4 regions of the Stutzerimonas balearica DSM 6083 genome follow, and region 2 is predicted to be linked to each of the others. Evidence: predicted binding sites of a transcription regulator. Region 2 holds the regulator's gene; each other region holds the start of a gene.
What was found. Region 2 encodes FliA, which starts transcription of late flagellar genes. Its sites were predicted from a motif close to CTAAAGTTTNNNNNNNNNNNGCCGNTAA; they were not measured.

Region 1 (4,032 bases), 910 kb from region 2:
ACGTCAAACAATCAAGTTTTCGTGAAGAGGCTCCGATACTTGTGACTGATTTGGCAGTGCCTGCTGCCGCCATCAGTCATGGAGTGAGCTGTCTCATGTCGTTACGCAACCTGAATCTGTCCAAACGCTCAGCGCTGGGCTTCGGCCTGATCGGCCTTATCGTTCTCCTGCTGGGCTTGTTCGCCCTGCGGCAGATGACCTCGATACGCGAAGAGGCGGCCAAGGTGAGCAACCAGTGGCTGCCCAGCATCACGGCGCTGGGCGACCTCAACCAGCGCACGATGCGCATCCGCATCCATACCTTGCGCCTGCTACTCGACCGCGCCCGGGTTACCGAGAACCGCGCCAACGTCAACCAGTTCGTCGAGGGCCTTCGGCCAGTCGAAGAGGCCTATGCCAGGACGATCTTCCTGGCCGAAGAACGAGCGCTGTTCGAGCGGTACCAGGGCGCGCGCGAGCACTTCGAGGCCGTGCTGCGTGAAATCCTGCGCCTGGAGGCGAGCGGCGAGCTGACTCAGGCTATCGAACTGGTCGGTTCGCAACTCAATCAGGTGGCGTCCGCCATGAGCGAAGAAGTTCGCTCGCTGATCGCCTTCAACAATGAACAGGCCGAGCTGTCGGCGCAGAAGGCCGACGAGCTGTTCGGCGAGGCGCGTCTGTGGATGATTCTGACCATCATTGCCGCGGGGGTGTTGACCTGGTTGCTGGCCTGGGCCTTCACGCGCAGCATCGTGCAGCCGTTGAGCCAGGCGGTCGAAGTCGCCGAAAGCGTGGCCGCTGGTGATCTGCGCCGGCCGATCGAGATCGACGGCAAGGATGAGCCGGCTCGTTTGCTCGCGGCGCTCAAGAGCATGCAGGGCAGCCTGCGCGAAACCGTGCAGCGCATTGCCGACTCGTCCAATCAGCTGGCTTCGGCCGCCGAAGAACTCAACGTGGTGACCGAGGACTCGACACGCGGCCTGCACCAGCAGAACCACGAAATCGAGCAGGCCGCGACGGCGGTCAACGAGATGACCACCGCGGTCGACGAGGTGGCCAGCAATGCCGTGGCCACCTCCGAGGCGTCGCGTGAGTCGGATGCGACCACCCAGCGGGGCCGCCAGCAGGTCATTCGCACGGTCGAGTCGATCAGCCTGCTGGCCTCGGATGTGACCTCCACCGCCAGCGAGGTCGAACAGTTGGCCGGCCAGGTGCGCGATATCAGCAAAGTGCTGGATGTGATCCGTTCGATCGCCGAGCAGACCAACCTGCTTGCGCTCAACGCGGCCATCGAAGCGGCCCGGGCGGGCGATGCCGGGCGCGGTTTCGCCGTGGTGGCGGATGAGGTGCGGGCACTGGCGCACCGCACGCAGCAATCGACGCAGGAAATCGAGCAGATGATCGGTGCCGTGCACCAGGGTACCGACAAGGCGGTCCAAGCGATGCAGACGAGCAATCAGCGCGCCCGCTCGACGCTCGACCTGGCGCAAGCGGCCGGTGAGGCGCTGGAGGAGATCGCCAGCGCGATCAGCCAGATCAGCGAGCGCAATCTGGTGATCGCCAGCGCCTCGGAGGAACAGGCACAGGTCGCCCGCGAGGTCGATCGCAACCTGGTCAATATCCGCGATTTGTCGATGCAGTCGGCCGCGGGGGCGAATCAAACCAGCGCTGCCAGTCAGGAGCTGGCTCGCCTGGCCGTCGAGCTGAACGGGTTGGTCACGCGTTTCAGTATTTGACGCGCCGAGGGCGGTGCGTCGAAACACCGCCCTCGTAAAACCCTTTGCATGGAGTGGTTTTTTTACCGTTCGTCGTAAAGTTTTGCGCGTTTCTGGCGATAGCCATGGCAGGACGCAGCCTTTACCTCAGGGGGTATATATCCATGCTTAGACAACTCAGCATCGCGCTTCGGGCGGGCATCGGCTTCAGTGTCGTGGCGCTGCTGGTCTTTCTGCTCGGCGGTTTCTCGCTTCAGCAGATGTCGACCATGCAGCGCGAGTCGCAGGAGGTCAACGAACACTGGCTTCCCGCCATCATTCAGCTCAGTGAGCTGAACCAGGAATTCTTGCGCATCCGCGCGGCCACCCTGCGCTTGCTGGTAGCCGATACGGATGCCAACAAGCGGGCGGCGGTGTCGTCGATCAATGACATCAAGTCGTTGTTCCAAGAGGCCCGCAAGAAAGCCGATCCGCTGATTCGAACGGCTCAAGGCCAGGCGATGCTGGCCCGGTTCGACAAGGCTGTGGCCGAATACGAGCGATTCCAGACGCAGATCGTCGAGCTTGCGCTGGTCGGCGATCTGGACGGTGCCAAGGCGCTCACTCGCGGCGAGCTCAATCAGCATGCCAGCGAGGCATCCGGGGCCGTGCGCGAGTTGATCGAGTTTTCTCGTAGCCAGGCGATGGCGGCGGCACGCCTTTCCGACGACACGGCCTCGCATGCCTTCAATGGCGTAGTCGTCGCCTTGCTGCTTGCGGCCATATTGACCGTTGCCCTGGCGATCCTGCTGACACGTAGCATCGTGCAGCCGCTCAACGAGGCGGTGCGCGTTGCCGAGGTCGTGGCCAGCGGTGACCTCACGCACTCGATCAGCATCGTGGGCCGTGACGAGCCGGCACGCCTGTTGACGGCGCTGGCGAGCATGCAGGACAGCCTGCGCGACACCATCCAGCGTATCGCCGATTCGTCGAACCAGCTCGCCTCGGCGGCCGAGGAACTCAATGCCGTCACCGAGGACTCGACGCGTGGCATGCATCAGCAGAATGACGAGATCCAGCAGGCGGCAACGGCGGTCAACGAGATGACGACCGCTGTGGATGAGGTGGCCCGCAATGCCGTTGCCACGTCCGAGGCCTCGCGCGAATCGGACGCGACGGCCCAGCACGGCCGCGAGCAGGTACTCAGGACGGTCGAGTCGATCGGTCTGCTGGCCGAAGACGTCACCGCTACCGCCGCCGAAGTCGAGCAGCTCGCCGAGCACGTGCGTGATATCAGCAAGGTGCTCGATGTGATTCGCTCGATTGCCGAACAGACCAACCTGCTGGCACTCAACGCCGCCATCGAAGCCGCCAGGGCAGGGGATGCCGGACGAGGGTTTGCCGTGGTCGCCGACGAGGTGCGCGCCCTGGCGCATCGCACGCAACAGTCGACGCAGGAAATCGAGCAGATGATTGGCTCGGTTCATCAGGGCACCGATAGCGCCGTGCACGCCATGCAAGTCAGCAACGACCGTGCGCGCACTACGCTGGAAATGGCCCAGGCCGCCGGGGAGGCGCTCGAAGGCATCGCCCTGGCGATCAGCCAGATCAGTGAGCGCAACCTGGTCATCGCCAGCGCTTCGGAAGAGCAGGCGCAGGTCGCGCGCGAAGTGGACCGCAACCTGGTGAACATCCGTGATCTGTCGCTGCAGACATCGGCCGGGGCCAACCAGACGACGGCCGCCAGTCAGGAATTGGCGCGACTGGCCGTCGACCTGAACACGCTGGTGGCTCGCTTCAGCGTGTGATCGTGCTGATTCAAAGGCCCCGCTCTGGCGGGGCCTTTTTGTTTCTGCAGCCTAGCCGCGGCGATGGGGCGCATCTGGGCTTCGTTGGGCAGGGGGCGTACCATGCCGAGCCTTGTGCGGGGCGGTCGGTCGAACGCTCGGCAGCGCCCGCAGCCACTCATCCAGAACACAAGAAGCGGCCCCCATGTCCGATCTTTCCACTCGTCTGTTTCGATTCCTGAACCGCACCAGCCTGGTGGCGCAGATCGTCGTCGGCCTGATCGCCGGCGTCGTGCTCGCCCTGCTGGCGCCCGAGGCGGCCCGTTCGGTCGGCCTGCTGGGCGACCTTTTCGTTGCCGCCCTGAAAGCGGCGGCGCCGATCCTGGTATTCATCCTGGTGGCGGCCTCACTGGCCAATCACCAGCGCGGCCAGCCGACCCACATCCGTCCGATCCTCGGCCTTTACGCGCTGGGTACGCTCAGCGCCGCAGTCACGGCAGTGGTGGCGAGCTTCCTGTTCCCGACCAGCCTGACGCTGGTATCGGAAGTAAGCGACGTGGTGCCGCCTTCCG
Region 2 (4,032 bases):
GACGAGATTGAGCAGGTTGCTTTCGAGCTCGGTGATCAGTCGGGTGACGCGCTTGATGACCTGTCCGGTCAGATCCTGGAAGTCCTGGGCAAGCATGATTTCGCTCAGGTTCTGCGACAACAGGCTGCCGTCGTTCATGCTGCGCTTGAGGTACTGGTCGATGCGCTTGACCAGGCTGCGGAACTGGTCGGCGTCCATTTCGCGGCGCATGAAGCGCTGCCAGTCCGCCGTCAGACTCTGGGCCTCGTAGCTCACGTAGTTGACCAGCGGCGCGGACTCCTCCACCAGGTCCATGGTGCGATTGGCGGCCTTCTCGGTCATTTCCACGACATAGGAAAGCCGGTCGGTGGCATCGGTTATCGGTGACGGATCGCCGCCAGTGGCACAGGTATCCATCTCGAGCTTGACGATGGCGTTGTGCAGCTCGCGGGTGAGCTTGCCGACTTCCTGATAAAGGCTGTGGTTGCGCGCCTGGCTGAGCTCATTGAACATCTGCGTCGCTTCGTCGAAACGACCCTGCTGCAGGCTTTCAATCAACTTGGGGGCGTTGGCCTTCAGAGTCGCTTCGAACTCTGCCAGGCTTTGATCTGCTTGCGTCATAGTGCCCTCGCGGCGTTGCTGCTTCAGCCGTTGACGCGCTCGAAGATCTTCTCGATCTTTTCCTTGAGCACCTGGGCGGTGAAGGGCTTGACCACATAGCCGTTGACCCCGGCCTGGGCCGCTTCGATGATCTGGTCGCGCTTGGCTTCAGCGGTGACCATCAGTACCGGCAGATGCTTGAGGCGCTCATCGGCACGCACCTGGCGCAGCAGGTCGATGCCGCTCATGCCGGGCATGTTCCAGTCAGTCACCAGGAAATCGAAACTGCCGCTCTTGAGCATCGGCAAGGCCGTGGTGCCGTCGTCGGCCTCGGCCGTATTGGTGAACCCCAGATCACGCAAGAGGTTCTTGATGATGCGTCTCATCGTCGAGAAGTCATCGACGATGAGGATTTTCATGTTCTTGTCCAAGTCGACCTCCGTAATTCCAAAATCTCGGCAACCGAGCACGTCTCGCAGCAATACAGTCGATCAGGCGGCACGCCACTCGCCAAGGCGCGCCCGCAGACGCGCGGCACACTGGCTATGCAGCTGGCTTACGCGCGATTCGCTGACGCCCAGCACTTGACCGATTTCTTTCAAATTCAGCTCTTCGTCGTAATACAGCGACAGCACCAGCTTTTCCCGCTCGGGCAGATTGGCGATGGCATCGGCCAGGGCCTGCTGAAAACGCTCGTCTTCGAGGTCGCGGAAGGGTTCCGGGTGCGCGCTGCCGGCATCCTCGTTCAGTTCGCCGTGCTCGCCTTCCTGCAGCAGATCGTCGAAGCTGAAAAGCCGGCTGCCAAGCGTATCGCCCAGAATCCCGTAGTACTCGTCGAGGCTCAACTTAAGTTCGGCCGCAACCTCGTGATCTTTAGCGTCACGCCCGGTTCTGGCTTCGATGCCGCGGATCGCCTCGCTGACCATGCGCGAGTTGCGATGCACCGAACGGGGCGCCCAGTCGCCCTTGCGCACCTCGTCGAGCATGGTGCCGCGGATGCGGATGCCGGCGTAGGTTTCAAAGCTGGCGCCCTTGCCCGAGTCGTATTTCTTTGCCGCTTCCAGCAGCCCGATCATCCCTGCCTGGATGAGGTCGTCGACCTGCACGCTCGCCGGAAGGCGGGCCAACAGGTGGTAGGCGATGCGCTTGACCAGCGGGGCGTACTGATCGATCAGGCGATATTGCGCATCCTTTTCGTGTGCCTTGCTGTAATACATAGCGGATCCGGCAGTTTTCATTCGTGGTTCCCGGCAGTGCCTGGATTGATCAGTCGCTCGACGAAGAACTCCAGGTGCCCACGCGGGGTGGCAGGCAATGGCCAGGTATCGACCTTCTGCGCAATGGCCTTGAACGCCAGCGAGGACTTCGCCCGAGGATAGGCATCGTAGACGGCGCGCTGCTTCTGCACGGCCTTGCGCACCGACTCATCGTAGGGAATCGCGCCGACATATTGCAGCGCGACATCGAGAAATCGCTCGGTGACCTTGGTCAGCTTGGCGAACAGGTTGCGGCCTTCCTGCGGCGCGTGGGCCATGTTGGCCAGCACACGGAAGCGGCTGATGCCGTAGTCGCGATTGAGCAGCTTGATCAGCGCATAGGCGTCGGTGATGGACGTCGGCTCATCGGTGACCACCAACAAGACTTCCTGGGCGGCACGCACGAAGCTCACCACGGCGTCGCCGATACCGGCTGCGGTGTCGATGATCAGCACATCGAGCTCATCGCCCAGCTCGCTGAAGGCCTGGATCAGACCGGCATGCTGCAGGGTCGAGAGCTGGACCATGCTCTGGGTACCGGAGGCGGCCGGCACGATGCGGATGCCGCCTGGCCCCTGGATGAGCACGTCACGCAGGTCGCACTCACCGGCGATCACATCGGCCAGCGTGCGTTTGCTGGTCAAACCCAGCAGCACATCGACGTTGGCCAGGCCGAGGTCGGCGTCGAGCAATACGACGCGGCGACCGAGATCGGCCAGGGCCAGTGCCAGATTGACCGACACATTGGTCTTGCCGACGCCACCTTTGCCGCCGGTCACCGCAATCACCTGTACGGGATGCATACCCATCTTCAAACGCCCATATGTAGCAGGCCCAAGGGGCCGACGATGCGCCTTGCGGACGCATCAGGTTTATTCGATTGCCAGCGCGCGCTCAACCCGCCCGCCGCGACGATTCGTTGTACAAGCCGGCGAACATGTCCGCCATGGTTTCCTCGCTCGGCTCTTCGTCCGACTGCAAACTGACAGCGCGACTGACCAGTTGGTGGCTGCGCGGCAGATGCAGGTCGTCCGGAATACGCGGCCCGTCGGCCAGGTAGGCTATCGGCAAGTGCTGGCTGATCGTGAGCCCCAGCACATCACCGAGCGAACCAGCCTCGTCCAGCTTGGTCAGGATGCAGCCACTCAGGCCGCAGCGGCGATAGTTGTGCCACGCCGCCTTGAGCACCTGGCTCTGGCTGGTCGCGGCCAGTACCAGATAATTGCGTGACTTCACGCCTCGGTCCGACAGCGCGGCCAGCTGCTGACGCAGGGTCGGATCGCTGGCCGGAAGGCCGGCGGTATCGATAAGGATGACCCGCTTGCGTGCCAGCGACGCCAGCGAGCTGGCCAATGGCTTGGCGGGATCGATCTGCACCACCGGCACGTCGAGGATTCGCCCCAGCGTCTTGAGCTGCTCCTGCGCGCCGATGCGATAGTTGTCCATGCTCGCCAGGGCAATGCTCTGCGCGCCGTGCTTGAGCACGTAGCGCGCGGCCAGCTTGGCCAGGGTAGTGGTTTTGCCGACGCCTGCCGGGCCGACCAGGGCAATCACGCCACCCTCTTCCAGCGGCTCGTTCTTGCTGACCTTGATCGACTGCGCCAGGTGCGCAAGCAGCATGCGCCAGGCCTGCCGCGGATCACTGACGGTGGAGACCTTTTCCAGCAGGCTGCGCGACAGCTCGGCCGGCAGGCCGACGCGCTGCAGGCGGCGCCAGAGGCTGGCCTGCTGCGGACGACGGCTCTGCTCCTGGCCCCAGGCGATGGAGCCGAGCTGTACTTCGATCAGCTCACGCAGCCCCTGCAGCTCGCTGTACATGCTCTCGATGGCCCGGCTGTCGAGCGCCGGCGCCGCGCCGTTCGACACCGGCTCGGGTGCCGGCGCCGGCTTGGGCTCGTCAAGCAGTTGACGATTCTGTGCCGGCTGCGGCCGGGCACCGGACAGTTCTGCATGCGCGCTGGCGATGCGCGTCTGCGTCTTGCGCAGCTCGGCTTCGAGCGCGGGATTGGGCTTCTTCGCTTCGGGCGCGGCCTGCACCGGATAATCGAGCACAGCCGTCAGCTCCACGCCGCCGGCCACGCGCCGGTTGCCGATGATCACGGCATCGGCGCCCAGCTCGTCGCGAACCATCTTCATGGCGATGCGCATATCGGCGGCGAAGAAACGTTTGACCTGCATGGCCTGCACCCTCGATTAA
Region 3 (4,032 bases), 1.2 Mb from region 2:
TTCTGCATGCGTGGATCGCGGCGGATTTCGGTGGTCAGCGTATAACCGTCCATCTCGGGCATTTCGATGTCAGAGATCAGCATCAGAAACTCATCTGCCGGAGCCCGCCCCTCGTCAGCCATGCGCTTCAGGTAAGTCAGCGCCTCGCGACCATCGTTCAAGGAGACCACTTCCACGCCGATGTTCTGCAGACAGCGTGTCACCTGCTTGCGAGCGACGGAAGAGTCATCGACGATCAATACCCGGCACGAAACGGCCTTGGACTGCACGTCGGAGTCTACCTCGGGCATCGGCATCGAATCGGATCCAGGCGTTGCCTCCGCCAGCACCTTCTCGACATCGATGATTTCGACGAGGCTACCATCAATATGGGTCACAGCCGTCAGGTAATGGTCGCGGCCGGCGCCTTTGGGAGGCGGAAGAATCTTTTCCCAGTTCATGTTGACGATGCGCTCCACGGACCGCACCAGGAAGCCGAGCGTACGATTGTTGTATTCGGTAATGATGGCGAAGCTGTTGCCGGCATCCTTAAGGCTGGACTTGCCGGTTGCCAATGCAAGATCGAGGATTGGCAGCGTGCTACCCCGAATCGAAGCCACACCGCGGATGACGGGTGCTGACTGCGGCATATGGGTCAATTTGGGACAAGGCAGCACTTCCTTGACTTTGAACACGTTGATTCCATAGAGCTGCGCGCCGTCCAGGCGAAACAGCAGCAATTCGAGCCGGTTTTGCCCCACCAGCTGAGTGCGCTGATTAACCGAATCCAAAACACCGGCCATGCCAGTGACCTCTCTGATCAAATGAACGACGTTCGCCACGCGGGCATGTACTTTGCAACCAACACGGCATGAACAGGCGAATGACTATTTCTCGACATCTAACCTCCAGGCGTAAGCAAATACTCGCCTGGCTGGTCCTGCTATTGACCGCAAGCAACGGCGCGCACGCCGAAGCCATGACTCATCCTGATCAACTTATCGACGCCGCCCGCAGCTTTCTTGAGCAAGCAGTGGACAATTATTTACAGCGTAGCGCCATCGACGGCCGGCGGGAGATTCACTTCAGCCGTCTCGACCCGCGCCTGCGCCTGGCCTATTGCGACGCCCCCCTTAGCGCACAATTGGAAAGCCCCGATCAGCCAGTGGGCCGCGTGACCTTGAGAGTCAGCTGTAGCGGTAGCTCTCCCTGGTCAGTGTTCGTCCCTGCCCAGGTCAAGCTGTACCGCAAGGTCCTGGTTACCAATAAGGCCCTCCAACGCGGCGCGGCACTTGGCGATAGCGATATCAATGAGGCGGAACGCGACATCTCTCTGCTCACCCAGGGTTACCTGACGACCCCAGCGCAAGTCGCAGGGACCAAACTCACCCGCATCGTGCAGCCAGGCCAGGTGCTGACGCCGGCAATGCTGGAGCTGGCCGAGGTAATACGCAGGGGCGACCAGGTCGTTATCTCGGCCGGGAATCAATCGGTCAATGTGCGTATGCCAGGCGAGGCGTTAACCGACGGAGCGCCCGGCGAGCAGATCCGCGTGAAGAATCTTCGCTCGGGGCGTATAGTCAGAGCCCGCGTGACCGGCCCCGGGCAGGTCGAGGCCGCGATGTAACGCGTCACAGGCTCGACGCTTTTCTCCGCGGCGCCAGAAAAAATACTAAAGTTTCAGCACACCACGCCGAAAGCCAGGCAAGCGTACTGATTCTCGAGGTTTGCATCATGGTTATCGACTTCAATAGACCCAATGGCCCCGCCGGTCCCGGCGCCAGCCGTAGCAATCAGATTCAAGGCAGTGAGCGCCCGACTGCGACGCAACCTTCCGACAACGCGGTGAGCAGCCAGGAGACCGGCGCTGCAGCTGGCGAGCCGGTACAGCTGAGCCCGGAAGCGCAGCGGCTGCAGCAGGCCACCGAGCAGCTCAGTCAGCAGCCGGTCGTCGACCAGGCGCGTGTCGAGCGCATTCGCCAAGCGATTTCCGATGGCACTTATGAGATCGATCCGAAGCGCCTAGCCGCCAAGCTGACCGCCTTCGAATCGCAGCAGTAATCCCGAGGTAGATCCAGCCAGGTTCGAAATGCACGACGAAAATCTGCTGCAACAACTTGTCGATGACATCAATACCGCCAAGCAACTGCTCGAACTGATCGAGCACGAACTCGCGGCACTCGCCGAGCGAAACCTGGCCGAGCTGGAAATTATTCTGACGAAAAAGCAGCCTCTGTTAGCGCTGCTCGGCCAGCATGGCGTCGAGCGCAGCAGGATGCTCACTGAGCGCCAGTTGAGCAACGACCGTAGCGGGCTGGAAGCGTTTGCTTCGATCTCCTCGCAGGGTGACGCCATTCTGGCCCGCTCGTCCGAGCTTGAGGCGCTGCTGCAAGACTGCCAAGCCGCCAACGAACGCAACGGGCGACTGATTCGCGCCAATCAGGGTGCCGTCGGCAGCTTGCTCGCCATTCTGCAAGGCAGCAACGAAACGCCCGACCTGTACAATCGTCGTGGCGCCACCGCCAAAAGCAGCCAGCACCGGCCGCTGAGCCAGGCGTGACCATTACAACTCTAAGGATGCTCGGGCCCAGGCCCGTAACGCAGCATTGCCTAGTGCTGGAGAACAGCGGACGTGTCGAATCCGTTCTTTGACGAAGCCGGTCCGCAACCCCCGAAGGTTCTGACCGCCCCACTCGAAATACAGGCCAATCTCAAGCAGCTGCTGGACAACAACGTTCCTGTCAGCATCCGCTTTCTGGAGCGCAATCAGCGCTACCAGAGCTATTTAATCGATCTTCACCGTGACAGGGGCTGGCTCGCTTTCGACGAACTCATTCCCAGTGATGGTGATCGCCTGATGATGGCCAGCGAGCCGTTCGAAGCCGAAGCCTTCTATGAGGGGGCCCGCCTCTCTTGGAAAAACCATCAAACGGTACATCCAGCCGACTACGATGGGGCTCGCTGCTATTGGACGCCACTACCCGACGAGCTGACCTATCATCAGCGCCGCAATGCGTACCGTGCTCGGCTGGATTCGATACCTATCACCGCGACGCTCGGTGGCGCACCGCTGAGCAGGACACTCACCGGGCGACTGCTCGATCTTTCAGCCACAGGCTGCAAGATGAGCTTCAAAGGCAACGTCGAAACCGGTCTTCAGACTGGGCAGGTCTACCCGGACTTTTGCGCAGAGCTTCCCTCAGGTCCAGCCAAGTGCGCCGTCGAACTGCGGCACGTCAGCTATGATGAGCGCCGCGACGCTACTTTCTGCGGAATGCGTTTTTATCAGATGAGCGGATTGCTTCAGCGCCAGATAGAACGCTTCGTCTATCAGCTGCAACGCGAAGCCAGACGACAAAGCGACGCGCCGTTCGCTTGAACCCGCCTGCCGCTCCAGGGGAGCGGCAAGCCTCCCCCGACGAACCCGTTCAAGCGCACTTGAGAAACAAGTGGCGTCCCAGGCGAGGTTCGAACTCACAACCTTCCCCTTAGGAGGGGGATGCTCTATCCAATTGAGCTACTGGGACTCGGGGGCGCATGTTAACGACCCCCGGCATGTTTGTCATGCCCCGCGCCGGCTGTCATTTATCCCCTTGCATTTTGCACGAAGCCATCAGGCAGAGCTTGCAAAGTGCAAATCGCAGGCGCTAGAGCTGAAAGCATAACTTATTGATTTACAACATTTTTTTCGTATAAAACTGCTTGGCACAACACCTGCTATGCATTTCGCATTGAACTTTCGATCGCGAAGGAAACGCAGAGATGCCGAAGCCCCTTTATTTGATCAGCACCACAGCTGTCTCGATTGCCGCGGCATTTGCCCTGCAGCTGCCCTCCGCCGAAAAGCACGCTGCCAACGCCAGCCCAGCCGCCACCTACGCACGCTCGATCTCCCCCCAACCGAATCGGCATCCCACGGCCAAGCTATTCAATCTCAGCGGCGATCACATCATCGCCCCCACCAGAGCCCAGCGCTGGGTGTTCTGACGATCCTTGGAGGAAAATGAGAATGTCCAAGCTAGCGGCTTATAGCCTTGTCCTGTTGGCCATATG
Region 4 (4,032 bases), 330 kb from region 2:
GCTCTGGATCGCGCCAATCATCCGCTCGATTTCCTCGGTCGAACTTTGCGTGCGCTGGGCAAGGTTGCGCACCTCGTCGGCGACCACGGCGAAACCGCGGCCGGCCTCCCCGGCGCGCGCCGCCTCGATCGCCGCATTGAGCGCCAGCAGGTTGGTCTGGTCGGCAATGGCACGGATCACGTCGACCACCTGGCCGATATTGGCGGCCTCGTCGGCCAGGCGCTGCACGGTCGCGGCGGTATCGCCGAGCTTGTTGCTCAGGCGGTCGATGGTTTCCCGCGTGACGTTGACCTTGTGGCGCCCGGCTTCGGCCACCTCCTCGGCCTCACGCGAAGCGGTCGAGGTGCGATTGGCATTGCCGGCAACCTCCTCGACCGCGGCCGACATCTCGTTGACCGCAGTGGCGGCCATCTGCACTTCCTGGTTCTGCTGGGCGATGCCCTGGGCGCTGTGCTCGGTCACTGCGTGCAGCTCGTCGGCCGCCGATGCCAGCTGAGTCGCCGAGCCCTGGATGTCCTGCAGCGTTTCGCGCAGCCGGTGCTGCATCTGCCGGATCGACTGCTGAACCTCGGTGATCTCGTCGCGCCCACGGCACTCGATGGTGCGGCTCAGGTCGCCGGCCGCCACCTGCGCGGCGGCCTGCTTGAGCGCCTGCAACGGGCGGCCGATGCTGCGTATCAGCAACAGCGAACACAATGCGCCACCGACCAGCAGTGCGCCCAGCAGGCCGATGAAGAAAGCTCGGTTGCGCTCGTACAGCGCCAGGGCGCGCTCGTACTCGCCGCGGGCCTCGCCGAGCTGCAGGTCGATCAGTTCGCTGAACGCCTCCGACAGCGGGTCGATCAGCGGATACAGGTCATTCATGACAAACACCGCAAGGCGCTTCTCGCTGTGCCGATCGAGAGTGCGCTCGAGCCCGTCCAGCGGCTTCTCGGTCGCCGCCTTGAGGCTCTCGATGCGTGTCGCCAGCGCGCGCTCCTCCGGCAGCAGGCGGGTCTGCAGGTAGGCCTGCCACAGCCGGCGGATCTCTGCGCGCGCCTGGCGCACATCGTCGCGTGCCTGGGCGTAACTGATCATGCCGCTGCGCGCCTTATGGCTGGCATCGACGATCTTCACTGCGTAGAGGTCGGCAATCAGCTTGATGTCGCGCAGCGGCACCACACGATCGAGGTAAACCGTGTTCAGTCCGTTCAGGCTGCGCTGCTGCGCGCTCAGGCCGGTGATGCCGACGACCACGCAGGCCAGCAGCATCGTGCAGACAAGGATCAGGAGGCGGATGCGAATGGTCAGGCGCTGCATCATGGGGTCGTTTTCCGGGCACGGGTCAGGCAGGCGCCGGCGCATGAAAGGAGCGTGCCGGCAGACCTGCCGTTTATCGGCAAGCAAGCATCCAGCTTGAGCTCGTCGCCGCGCAAAAGGCCGTCGCAGAGCGCTTTCAGCGCGTGGAGACGGATACCCTGCAGCCGGCACGCGCCCCTGGCCGGCCGCCGCTGCTGGGAAAGCGCTGCCAACAGCGCCCCCCCCTGCGCGGTACCGGCTGCCGAACTCAGCAGCGGCGGATGACCGGACGGTCATGCCCGACGGGCCTGCGGCAATCTGCTGTTTCGGCTTTGTGCGCCAGTACGCATGCGGATCGGGGACGAGTGGTAATTTCGCGCCCCCATTTCCAGCAAGGGAAGCGCCTCGTGAAGTCATCCATGAAAACCGCCGTCCTGGCCCTCGGTCTGACCTGCGCCTCGCTGGCCGTCGCCGATAGCGAGCTGTCCTCGGCCGTGGCCAGTTTTTCCGAAGACAACAAGCGCCTGGAAGCCGCCCTGGGCCAGGAGCTGACAGCCGAGCGGCTAAAGGAAATCTACGAGATCAGTTATCGCCTGCAGGGGTCGCTGAGCACCATCAACATGCGCATGGACGAGCTGGCCGACACCCTGGAAGAGCTGCATATCGAATCCGAATCGGCGAACGCCGAGGCGGTCAGCGAATACGGCGCCAGCTATCTCGAGGTCGCCCGCAGCGTCATTCGCTGAGCGCCTCCAGCGCCGTAGCGGCGCTCAGCGCGCGAGCGGGCGGATGTCGAAGCCGATGTCGTTCTCGCTGGTGATGCGGTAGTCCAGCACCTGCCCGGCAACGACCTCGGCCAGCACCTCGCGGCGCAGGCGCCCCTTCGAGCACAGGGTGTCGTCCAGCGGGTCGGTGCCGATGCCGACGACATGCCGCCCGGCCGGCACCTGAAAGCGGGCCCGCTCGCCGACGTGAATGCGCGCCGCCAGCTCACGGTCGATCAGCACGGCGATGTAGCAGCCGCCGCCGCGCAATCCGAAATCCCGCGTCACCACGATCTCGCCCGCACCCTCCTGCGCCTGCTGATACGCCAGCAGGCGCTCCGCCGGGACCGCCGAGATGTCCTCCGGCTCCGGCGCCCAGGACGAACAGCCCGCCGTGGCGAGCAGGATCAGGAACAGGACGCTCAGGCGCATGCGGACTCCCTTCGTAAAGCGCGGCCGATTGCCGCTTCGCTGAACCGACGATAGCAGGCCGGCGGCGGGTTGCCGAGCCAACCGCTACCCGGGCAGGTTGGTGTAGTCGTCGGCGGTCATGTCCGGGTCGTCGGGGCGTACCTCGGGCTCGTTCTCGTCGTACAGCCGCTCCGGATTCGGCGTGCCCTCGACCTGGTCGTCGCGTACGCCTTCTTCGGGTTGCGGCTCGTGGGTGTGTTCCTCGTTCATGCGCGTCTCCGCCGGTAGGTGAGTTCATGCATTGGAGGCGGCAGCTCAGCCGGCGTTCGCCAAGCGCGGCGGCCGACGGTCCGATGCCGGTGGTGTTTGCACCGCAACGCCGGCTCCACCACACTGCGGCAAATCCCTGCCGAAGTGGAGTCACCATGGCCGCACTCGATCCAAAGGTCCAAGCAGCAATCGTTCAAGATCCGCAGGCACTGGATTGCACGCTCTATCGCCCCGATGAGCGCAACCCCGACGAGGAACTCGACCTCGGCGATGCCCGCGTGGTCATCACCGGGCCCTTCCAGGCACCTGCCGAGTGGGATGCACGCGACCGCGAGGAGTATTTCGACGGCAGCGCCGAAGAAGCCTTCGTGGTCGCCGAGATCGCCTGCGTGGCCAGCAACGATTCGGGGCGCGCATTTCGCCCCGAGCCGGGTGACTATGCCGCGGTGATGGAAACCCCGGCCCAGGTCGCGATGTTCTTCGTCTACGACTGCCTCGACCACGCGGCCGGCCGCTACGTGCTGATCCGCGACGAAGCGACCGACCTGGCCGACTGACCCGCTGCGAACGCAACCGGCGACAGGCAGGTCTGCAGTCAGGCTGTCGTCGGTTCAGAGGAATACCCGCTCATGCCCAGCCCCTGGCAATCCCCGGTAACCCGGATGAAGCTCGTGGCCGGTGGCCTGCTGCTGCTCGCCGCACTGCTCTACGTACTGGCCACCGCCTTGCACAACGAACACCCGGCATGGGGCTACCTTGCCTCGTTCGCCGAAGCAGCGATGGTCGGCGCGATCGCCGACTGGTTCGCCGTCACCGCGCTGTTTCGCCGCCCGCTGGGGCTGCCGATTCCGCACACCGCGATCATCCCGCGCAACAAGGCGCGCATTGGCCGCAACCTGGCCGAGTTCATCACCACCCACTTTCTCGCCACCCCGCTGGTGCTGGCCAAGCTGCGCGAACTCGATATCGCCACGCGCCTGGCCGACTGGCTGCGGCATCCGGCCAATGCCGACGCGGTTGGCCGCCAACTCACCGGCATGGCGCGCTTCGCCGTCGGCGCGCTGCACGACGAGCGCGTACAGGCCTTTGCCCGCGACAAGCTCATCGACCGCCTGCGCAAGGCCGATGTCGCACCGCTGCTGGCCCAGGCGCTGGACATCCTCACCGCACAGGGTCGGCATCAGGCGCTGCTCGACGAGATGCTCGTGCGCCTGGATTCGATCATGCGCGACGAGGACACCCGTGCGCTGATCGCCGACACCATCACCCGCGAAGTGCGCACCCTGCGCTACCTGGGGCTGGGCAAGTC

Region 1: the regulator FliA is predicted to act here: its motif matches at 1,790-1,817, upstream of CL52_RS08235 (methyl-accepting chemotaxis protein).
Region 3: the regulator FliA is predicted to act here: its motif matches at 1,652-1,679, upstream of flgM (flagellar biosynthesis anti-sigma factor FlgM).
Region 4: the regulator FliA is predicted to act here: its motif matches at 1,373-1,400, upstream of CL52_RS13860 (methyl-accepting chemotaxis protein).

The regions. Positions count from the first base shown of each region.
Region 1 is NZ_CP007511.1:1,785,841-1,789,872, forward strand. Features, by position in the region: gene CL52_RS08230 (methyl-accepting chemotaxis protein) at 96-1,715, shown strand; gene CL52_RS08235 (methyl-accepting chemotaxis protein) at 1,859-3,481, shown strand; gene sstT (serine/threonine transporter SstT) at 3,666-4,032, shown strand, end outside.
Region 2 is NZ_CP007511.1:2,693,024-2,697,055, forward strand. Features, by position in the region: gene CL52_RS12200 (protein phosphatase CheZ) at 1-600, opposite strand, end outside; gene CL52_RS12205 (chemotaxis response regulator CheY) at 624-998, opposite strand; gene fliA (RNA polymerase sigma factor FliA) at 1,071-1,796, opposite strand; gene fleN (flagellar synthesis regulator FleN) at 1,814-2,644, opposite strand; gene flhF (flagellar biosynthesis GTPase FlhF) at 2,730-4,013, opposite strand; gene flhA (flagellar biosynthesis protein FlhA) at 4,029-4,032, opposite strand, start outside.
Region 3 is NZ_CP007511.1:1,457,585-1,461,616, reverse strand. Features, by position in the region: gene CL52_RS06710 (chemotaxis protein CheV) at 1-782, opposite strand, end outside; gene flgA (flagellar basal body P-ring formation chaperone FlgA) at 851-1,606, shown strand; gene flgM (flagellar biosynthesis anti-sigma factor FlgM) at 1,714-2,040, shown strand; gene CL52_RS06695 (flagella synthesis protein FlgN) at 2,069-2,539, shown strand; gene CL52_RS06690 (flagellar brake protein) at 2,612-3,358, shown strand; tRNA gene CL52_RS06685 (tRNA-Arg) at 3,430-3,506, opposite strand; gene CL52_RS06680 (hypothetical protein) at 3,742-3,966, shown strand; gene CL52_RS06675 (PA3371 family protein) at 3,989-4,032, shown strand, end outside.
Region 4 is NZ_CP007511.1:3,018,358-3,022,389, forward strand. Features, by position in the region: gene CL52_RS13860 (methyl-accepting chemotaxis protein) at 1-1,302, opposite strand, end outside; gene CL52_RS13865 (DUF6746 family protein) at 1,698-2,024, shown strand; gene CL52_RS13870 (3-isopropylmalate dehydratase) at 2,049-2,474, opposite strand; gene CL52_RS21245 (hypothetical protein) at 2,559-2,723, opposite strand; gene CL52_RS13875 (hypothetical protein) at 2,879-3,280, shown strand; gene CL52_RS13880 (DUF445 domain-containing protein) at 3,353-4,032, shown strand, end outside.